DNA from 3 places in the Ectobacillus sp. JY-23 genome. Region 1 is predicted to be linked to each of the others. Evidence: riboswitches for the same ligand, from Rfam matches in the RefSeq annotation. Region 1 holds a riboswitch; each other region holds the start of a gene.
What was found. Region 1 has a riboswitch for S-adenosylmethionine ahead of mtnK (S-methyl-5-thioribose kinase). Riboswitches for the same ligand answer to the same signal wherever they lie in the genome.
Positions count from the first base shown of each region.

Region 2: linked by a shared signal. The riboswitch ahead of MUG87_RS15475 (O-methyltransferase) and the one ahead of mtnK (S-methyl-5-thioribose kinase) in region 1 are both predicted to bind S-adenosylmethionine.
Region 3: linked by a shared signal. The riboswitch ahead of msrA (peptide-methionine (S)-S-oxide reductase MsrA) and the one ahead of mtnK (S-methyl-5-thioribose kinase) in region 1 are both predicted to bind S-adenosylmethionine.

Region 1 covers NZ_CP095462.1:1,319,677-1,322,822, forward strand. Annotated here, with positions in the region: gene mtnA (S-methyl-5-thioribose-1-phosphate isomerase) at 1-308, opposite strand, end outside; partial or broken gene mtnK (S-methyl-5-thioribose kinase) at 377-1,480, opposite strand; SAM riboswitch class I at 1,562-1,703, opposite strand; gene MUG87_RS06835 (carbon-nitrogen family hydrolase) at 1,774-2,553, opposite strand; gene MUG87_RS06840 (pyridoxal phosphate-dependent aminotransferase) at 2,745-3,146, shown strand, end outside.
Region 2 covers NZ_CP095462.1:3,051,832-3,054,977, forward strand. Annotated here, with positions in the region: gene MUG87_RS15470 (spore germination protein) at 1-1,306, opposite strand, end outside; SAM riboswitch class I at 1,521-1,625, shown strand; gene MUG87_RS15475 (O-methyltransferase) at 1,872-2,450, shown strand; gene MUG87_RS15480 (alpha/beta hydrolase) at 2,540-3,146, shown strand, end outside.
Region 3 covers NZ_CP095462.1:679,331-682,476, forward strand. Annotated here, with positions in the region: gene MUG87_RS03525 (phosphopantothenoylcysteine decarboxylase domain-containing protein) at 1-685, opposite strand, end outside; gene MUG87_RS03530 (hypothetical protein) at 752-913, opposite strand; SAM riboswitch class I at 1,055-1,151, shown strand; gene msrA (peptide-methionine (S)-S-oxide reductase MsrA) at 1,219-1,761, shown strand; gene MUG87_RS03540 (ABC transporter ATP-binding protein) at 2,132-2,836, opposite strand; gene MUG87_RS03545 (ABC transporter ATP-binding protein) at 2,826-3,146, opposite strand, start outside.

The DNA of each region.
Region 1 (3,146 bases):
GCCCAAAATAAGTTGACTGCTGTAGGTCTTGAGCTAGCTAAATAAGATTTTGCCGAGTCAAAGATTTGGAGAAATGTTTCCATCTCCTCTGCTTTGGTGGCTTGAGCGGCAAGTACCAGACCGAATGCAGCTGTAATACCGATAGCCGGCGCTCCCCGAACCTCTAAAGCTACAATACTATCCCACACCTCAGTCACTGTTTTTAGTTCTTTGTAATACACCTCAAGTGGTAGCTTTGTTTGATCTAATAAAATAATAGATTGCCCTGTCCATTGAACAGAGCGCGGTACATTTAACCCTACAGTCATGCTGTCACCTCATCACTTGTTTGTAGCAACACCTCTTTAAATACGGCGATATGTACAGGAAATTTGCTCAATAACAGCGCGCTTCCGTAACGAAGTGCATGCTGCTTGGCACGAAGTCTGCTTACCTCATTTTCTATACCATCCAAGTCTGCAACATGTGCCAATCCAATCGTCCGGCGAATAACTTCGCATCCTGCAAATAAAACTGTATCATTTAAAACCCCTTGAAGAATGTGTTCCAGCCACTTTTCACTTGTTGTATACGCTTCTTTCCCCTCCCGTTTCCATAAATCTGTAAAAGTCTCAACAAAAACAAACCATGTTTTTTCTATATGTTCAAATAAAATAGTTCGTTCATGATACGGGCGAGAAATAGCATTTAGTAATAAATTTGCAAAAAATTGCCCTAAATCAAAACCCATTGGCCCATATGTTGCAAACTCTGGATCAATTACTTTAGTTTCCGTCTTTGAAGCAAAAATGCTCCCCGTATGTAGATCGCCATGAAGTAAAGCCTCTTTACAGGTTAAAAATTTATATTTAGCCTGCGCGACTTGTAAACGCAATTCTTCGTTTGCCCATAACTCTTCCACTCGCGGTTGTAAAGCAACTTCAAACGCATTTGTATCAATATTGGCAAATGGATCTGTAAAGACGAGATCTTCGGTAATTTTACATAAGTCCGGATTTACAAAATTCCCATCCAGCACTCGTTTTTCCTGCGTATCCATTCCAAAATCTGATGTATAAAATAAGGTCTTTGCTAAAAATTCGCCAATGTGCTCAGATAAAAGTGGGTATGTTTCACCTTCAATGAAACCTGTTCTGGAAATCGTTAGGTGGGATAAATCTTCCATCACTGTAACAGCTAACTGTTCATCGTGATAATACACCTGTGGAACAAGGTGAGGTACATATTTTGCCTGAATTTGCAAGGCTTGGCTCTCAATAGTTGCTCGTTTTAAGGAAAGTGGCCAACTTTCACCAACTACCTTTGCATATGGTAACGCTTGTTTAATAATAATACTTTTATCCGTTCCGATAATATGAAATACCAGATTTAAATTTCCATCCCCGATTTCACGACAAGTTATAGTCTCAGTATCTGTAAAATATCCTAGTTTCCTTGCTAACGAAACCGCTTGTGCTTCGTTCAAAGGTTGATATGTCATATAGATTCCCCCAAAATGTATGATAGCGGGGTTTAAAAAAACCCCTTTCGCGACGAAAGAGGTTTGAAGGCAACTTCTCCCCTCTTATCTGTCAGAAAGTTTTCTTTCTGCTGGAATTAGCACCGTGCCTTACAGGCGAATAAATCGCCCCATTTCACAATGGTATTACGGTCGGTTGCTGGGTGTCATTGGGCCAAGTCCCTCCACCTGCTCTAGATAAGAGTTTTAGTTTTTAGAAAGTTTAAAGATTACGAAAACGAGCATAACAAGAATAAAACCATTTTGTCAATAGCTTATTGATAAATATTTTTACGGCGATCAGCAAAAACCGGAATGCCTTTGCGTACTTCTTTCACAAGCTCTCTATGAAGTTCACCATATAAAATTCCTTCTTCCTGTCCCAATCGTACAACAACTTCTCCCCACGGATCAATAATGAGACTGTTACCAGCAAATACATTATTTCGATCTGCGCCAGCCCGATTACAAGCAACCACATAACATTGATTTTCAATAGCACGGGCACGCAATAATGTTTCCCAATGCGCTAAACGAGGTAGCGGCCACTCAGCTACAACAAATAAAATTTCTGCACCTGCCACTGTGTGCGTTCTCATCCATTCGGGAAAGCGGATATCATAACAAATAAAACCTGCACACAACGTGCCTTCAATAGAAAACATCCCTGTTGTACTCCCTGCTGTTAAATATTTATGTTCATCCATCAGTTGGAACAAGTGTGCTTTACTGTACTCCATCAAGCATTCACCTTGCTTATTATAGACATACATTGTGTTAGTCACATCAGTTCCAATGCGCTTTGCAATCGATCCGCCGACGATTGTTACAGCAAATTGTCTTGCCCATTTACGAAATAAGGCTTGCACAGCTTTTCCATTCTCATCGGCTAATACATCTAATCGCTGCAAATCATAGCCCGTCGTCCACAACTCTGGAAGCACTACTACATCTGGTTTACCTAACATTGCTTCCTTCAGCATCACTTCTACAAGTTCTATATTTTTTTCAACATCACCAAAAATTACATCGGTTTGCAAACAAGCTACTTTCATCACGAGTTCCCCCCTAGTTCGTTATCTTCACAAGCTACACTTCTTTCCATACTTCTAAAACTCCTCTTCCTTCATGCATACTGCTTTTTCTCCACATAGAAAGAATAGTTTACATTTTACTTTACAAACTCCCAACAAGAATATATGATTGTTCACTAGAATTGCAACAATTTTCCGAAGAGGTGAAATACATGAAACATTTCAACCCCTCCACGACATTGACTTCGCTACCTAAGCAATTCTTTGCAGGGCTGGTACAGAAGGTAAATGCAGTGATAGCACAGGGTCATGATGTAATTAATTTGGGACAAGGAAACCCTGATAGACCAACGCCAAATCATATTATTCAAGCATTACAACAGGCAGTAGGAGAACCTGTTCATCATAAATATCCACCTTTTCGTGGTCAATCTTCCTTGAAGCAAGCTGTTGCTGACTTTTATGCCAGAGAGTATGGCGTAACAATAGATCCAGAAACCGAAGTTGCTATATTGTTCGGAGGTAAAGCCGGGCTTGTAGAGCTACCTATTTGCTTTACAGAACCCGGTGATAGTATTCTGGTGCCAGACCCAGGTTATCCAGATTATTGGTCC
Region 2 (3,146 bases), 1.7 Mb from region 1:
GTAAGAATGCTGCTATCATAAGAACGAAGCGAAGAATCCTGGCAGTAGCAGCCAAATTATAGCTAGGCAGTGTAAAGCTCGAGATGGCTGTGATGGAGACCACTATAATCATCGCAGTCGATACGATTCCTGCTTGTACCGCCGCTTGTCCTAATACAATCGCTCCAACGATAGAAACAGTTGGGCCAATGATACGAGGCATGCGTATGCCAGCTTCTCTAAGAAGCTCAAACAGCAGCTCCATCAAAAAAGCCTCTATAATGGCTGGAAATGGAATACCTTCCCGCTGTGCATATAGACTGATTAAAAGGTGTGTTGGAAGCATGGATTGATGATGTGTAATTAAAGAGATATAGATGGAAGGTGCAAGCAAAGCAACCAAAAAGGATACAAACCGCAGTCCTCGTATAAAATAGCCAATCTGTTTTCTTTCGTAATAATCCTCTGGTGATTGGAAGAATTGAAAAAAGGAGACAGGTGCAATTAAAACGAATGGTGTTCCATCCACAAATACAGCGACCCGCCCTTGTGAGATGTCGCTTGCTACTACATCAGGTCGCTCTGTGTGATAAACGGTTGGGAATACGGTGTGTGTATTATTTTCAATCAGCCTTTCAATATCACCTGACTCTAAAACCATATCCAGATTACTTGTTTGCAGCTTGTTTTGCACTTTCATCAGCACTTCTTCATCAACAATGCCTTCTACGTACATAATTTCTACGCTTGTCTGTGAAAGTGTTCCAATCTCCATGGCTTCAACCCTCAGTTTAGGATTTTTAATTTTTCTGCGCACTAGAGCTGTGTTTGTTCTAATACTCTCTACGAAGCCTTCCTTTGGTCCTCGAATTGTTGTTTGTGTTGATGGTTCGGTAATAGAGCGGCGTTCGCCTCCGCGCGTGCTCGCGATGATTGCTATGTGACATCCATCAATAAATACCGCGGTGTCACCCTCCAAAATGGCTCGAAATACTTCCTTCCATCTAGAAGTAAGATTCAGTCCGCTTGTGGTTACTAAATTATTTTGCAGACAAGACGCTATTCCGTCTGTTGTCATTCGTTCGTTTGTGTCCCATAGCTCTATTAAAGGTTGAATAACAGATTTTGATACCAGCTTTTCATCAGAAAGCCCTTCAATTCGTACAAGAGTAGCGGAAGAGAGATGTTTTTTTCCTAGTGTTATATGTCGTATAGATAGGTCTGTGCTGTCGCCGAAATCCTGTTGAATGCGAGCTGTATTTTGGACTAAAGAGATGAAAATTTCGTCTTTATGTTCTTCTTGTTGCATCACATGATGATTTTTCATAGAAACGTACTCACCTTAATTTTTTGGCTGTTAACAATCGTATCTCCTATTTTAAGGATGTTTATTCTTCATACTCTATTTGGAGCAAAGAAAATGAAAATCTGATAGAAATACGAATAGGCATACATAGAGTGTTAGGCGATTCTAATTCGACGCGTATATAATTACATTGACTTTTCGTATATATTTACTTAGAATTTTAAAAAGACGTAATTTCTTATCTAGAGAGGTGGAGGGACTGGCCCTTTGAAGCCTCGGCAACGGATTCCTTTGGAATACCGTGCCAATTCCAGCAAGCTGCGCGCTTGGAAGATGAGAAAGGACGAAGATGCTTTTGTGAGGTAAAAGTATGTTCAGCTCCTTTCTTGGTGTAGGAAAGGGGCTTTTTTATGTATAGGCTGTGTTAAAGCCCAATGTTAATCATTTGCACTTGTTGATTGGAGTGAAAGGGATGAGACTCCCTGACCGCTCGCTGAAAGCGAACCCCCGTAACGGAAAGCAACAACAAACCATTAACCGAGCCTATGTATAAAAAATCAAAAGCCCTACATAAAAGGAGGATGAAATGAAACAGATAGAGCAGCAAGCACCGTCTGCATATTTACAGATTATAAAAGAATCAAAGAAGATTGGTTTTAATCAATTTTGTGACTATAAAACAGGCTTTTTCTTAAAAGGATTAGCCGCAGCGAAACAAAGTGGCAGATTTTTAGAACTGGGAACAGGAACAGGGGCATCGGCTTCTTGGATTTTAGAAGGTATGGATGAAACCAGCACATTGATAACTGTTGATATTGATCCTGCTGTTCACGCCGTAGCAAAACAAATGCTGGGACATGATACACGTATTACATTTCATTGCGAAGAGGGAAGTGCATTTATTCAAACGATGACCGAAACGTTCGACTTTATCTTTGCGGATACATGGCCAGGAAAATTCGACTTGCTGGATAAAACACTAGAGCAGCTGAATGTTGGTGGATTTTATGTCATTCATGACGTATTACCGCATGAAAAATTGCCGGAAGAGTACCGTATTAAAGCGCCAACGTTAGTGCAAGCATTGCGAAATAGAAAAGATATGACTATAACTGAGATGGACTGGTCTACAGGCGTATTACTAGCAATTAAAACAGCAGAATAAATATAAGAGGAGATTCTAAACATCAGCGTATTGCTCCTTAAAAAAAGTGATAGATTAAGTAAAAAGTGAAAACTGTGAGGAATCTTACGATGAAAAAATGGATGAAAATAATTCTATTATCTTTCATAGCGCTATTGGTATTTATAACCGCATGCTTTTTGATTTGGGCGCAAGCTGCTTATAAGCCCACAAAAGAGGCTCTTTCTCTTGTGCAAAACAAAGAAGATGGAGCTATGGTATTTGGCAATCCAAATGCTGAAACAGGTATTATCTTTTACCAAGGTGCAAAAGTAGAGGCGGAGGCATACAGCTATATTGGATACGAGCTACAAAAGAAAGGCTACTTCACTGTTATACCGCAGTTGCCATTGCGTTTTGCCATTTTTGATGTCAATAAGGCAGACGAAATCATCAAGAGCTACCCACAGGTAAGAAGGTGGTATATAGCGGGTCATTCTTTAGGGGGAGCGATGGGTGCTAGGTACGCTTATGAAAATAAAGATAAAGTCGCTGGGATCATGTTTCTGGCTGCTTATCCAGCAGATGACCTTTCCAACACGTCTATTCCAATTCTGTCCGTTTATGGTGAAAGAGATGGAGTGGCTACGCTGTCACAAATGAAAGAGAAAGAACAGCTTCTTTCCAAAAACACTACTCTACATATGATTAAGGGTGGAAATCATGCTCACTTTGGCA
Region 3 (3,146 bases), 640 kb from region 1:
AACTAAACATGGAAAGATGCTCTGCAATGCATTGTAGCAAGCGCTTTGCAGTTTCTTCTTTTCCTTCACACATCGTTACATGTCCCTCTTTGTCTACGATGTAATGAACTGCTTCAGTTGTATACAGTGAATCGGATGCATTTGCCACCATAAGTTCTGCCCTCGAACTTTTCATACGAAGATTTGCTCTTTCTAACAACACTTCTCGTTCTACATCACTTTCTAGTTTAAATCCAACCAAAAGTGATGCTGGGCTCCATTCTTTAATAAAGTTAATCACTTTAGGTGCTTTTTTAAAGTGAATAATAGGTGGGTGGTCACTAGAAATTTTACCTTTATTCGGTAATTCTTCACCAGCTGGTGTCACCATCTTGTCGACAATCCAATCAGACCCTGCAGCTGCCATAATCACAGCATCCACACGCTCATTTGTAACAATCTCTTTGACTTTGTCACTCAAATCTAAAATTCCCTCAAACGTACATGTTTGCAAAAGTTGTCCGGTTTTTACTACTGGTTTTTTAGCGAAATACCCATGTAAGTAAATGACACGTGCACCAAGAGACAGTGCTTCTTCTGCCAATAAGCTTCCAATCGTTCCTTTCGCCATATTTGTGTGACCGCGCACATTGTCCCACTTTTCTAAGCAACCGCCACTTGTAATTAGAATAGTTTTTCCCTTCATACTCTTCACCCTTTACCTTTTTCTTTTATATTACGAAAAAAACAAACATTTTCCTACGTTTTTCAATTATTGAGGTCGACTTTGCTTGGTAGCACCAGCAAAAATCCACCCTTGTTGTTCTACAAATTGGGTAAAGGCCTGCAAAAATTCCTCGTGAGAAACTTCCCCTTCATCGCCATTTACCAACACTATCCCTTCTATTTCCACACCACTTTTATTTTGCCTCATACTCATTCCTCCGTGATCTAATTTTTTCTTGCAGTGAAGGGCGTTACCTCTTTAAACAACTGCAATCAAATAATTTGTTGTTAGTATGTGCAAAAAAATTTGTACTTACTGCATGTATCTTATATAATAAAGCTTACATAATTCTTATCCAGAGAGGTCTAGGGATCGGCCCGTTAAAGCCTCGGCAACCCCGTTATGGAAGGTGCCAACTCCGGCAGGTAATCCTGCAAGATAAGAAGAAGACTTTGGACGCAAAATCCCTTCTTCGCTCATGAAGAAGGGATTTTTTTAATGAAAGGATGAGGATGATGACAAAACAATACGAACTCGCAACATTTGCTGGTGGCTGCTTTTGGTGTATGGTAAAACCTTTTGATGAACTACCAGGTATTCATAACGTAGTCTCTGGCTACAGCGGGGGACATGTAGAAAATCCAACTTACGAACAGGTAAAAACCGGTACAACAGGTCATTATGAAGTTGTACAAATTACATTTGACCCCGATGTATTTCCTTATGAAAAGTTATTATCTTTATATTGGCCCCAAATTGATCCGACTGATGCGGAAGGTCAGTTTTTTGATCGCGGTCCGCAATATCGTGCTGCTATTTTTTATCACAATGACAAGCAAAAACAAGCCGCTCAAAAGTCTAAACAAGAACTAATTGTCAGTGGTCAATTCAACAAGCCCATTGTAACAGAAATTTTACCCGCTTCTCCGTTTTACGAAGCCGAAGAATATCATCAGCACTTCTATAAAAAGAATCCAGAAAAATATAAACAAGAGCGTGTTGAATCCGGTCGCGACGCCTTCATTGCCGAGCATTGGGCACAAGAAACGAAATGAGTTTCCCAATATTACCCGTACATATTTTTTTGCTCACAAGAAGCTAAGAAAAAAGTAGGTGATATTATGGCATACGAAACTTTATTCTCCCATTTTATCGGGACACAGCGCGTTACACGTTTACGTCATTCTGAAACTGGCGCATTATAGACTACACACCAGATGCGCCCGGCAATCCAATCTCTCCAGACATACAACAGTACGTGCGAGCGCATCTTGACCAAATTAGTAGCGGTGATACCGATTATGACGGTTTAATCTTGTAAAGTTTTACTTTTTCATTAGATATTGCTAAAGCTTTCTATGGGTAAAGAGAACTTTAACAAAGACTTTCATAAAAGAAAAGAAGCTCCTTGGAGCTTCTTTTCTTTTATGCTAAATACGCTTCTTTTACAATATCATCGTTCATAAGTACACGACCCTCACCGACCATTTTGATTTCGCCGGTCTGAATGACGTATCCCCGATGCGCAATTTGTAAAGCTTGATACGCATTTTGCTCAACAAGTAAAATGGTCATTCCTTCTTTATTAAGTTCATGGATAATTTCAAAAATTTGTTCTACAACAATTGGGGCAAGTCCCATGGACGGCTCATCGAGCATTAATAAATGAGGACCACTCATTAATGCACGACCGATTGCAAGCATTTGTTGCTCACCGCCACTCATTGTACCGCCTAACTGATTTATGCGTTCTTTTACGCGTGGAAAGTAATGAAAAACCCGTTCCATTCTTTCACCAATCACCTTTTTATCTTTTACCGAAAATGCTCCCATTTCTAAATTTTCTCGAACAGTAAGTCGTGGAAAAATGCGGCGCCCTTCTGGAACATGAGCAATACCAGATATGGCAGTAACATGAGGTGGCTGTTTTGTAATATCATTTCCTTCAAAGATAATTTGTCCAGTTTTTGGTATAACTTGCCCACTAATTGTTTTAAGCGTTGTTGATTTACCCGCACCATTACTGCCGATAAGTGTTACAATCTCTCCTTTATCTACACGGACATTAAGACCCTTTAGGGCATGAATGCCACCATAGTACGCATTAATATCTTTGAGTTCAATTAACATTCTGTCCCCTCCCCTCGTTCGCAACCACGGCACTTTTTCCAAGGTACGCTTCAATCACATTTCGGTTGTTACGAATCTCAACAGGTTTTCCTTCTGCAATTTTCTCGCCGTGATCGAGTACTACAATATGTTCAGAAATTTCCATAACAAGCTTCATATCATGTTCAATTAGTACGATTGTTACATCAAGTTCTTCTCGCATACGATAAATTAAGTCCGTAAGTTCCTTTGTTTCCTTAGGGTTCATACCTGCTGCAGGTTCATCAAGTAGCAACAACTTTGGCTTTGTCGCCAGTGCTCTGGCAATTTC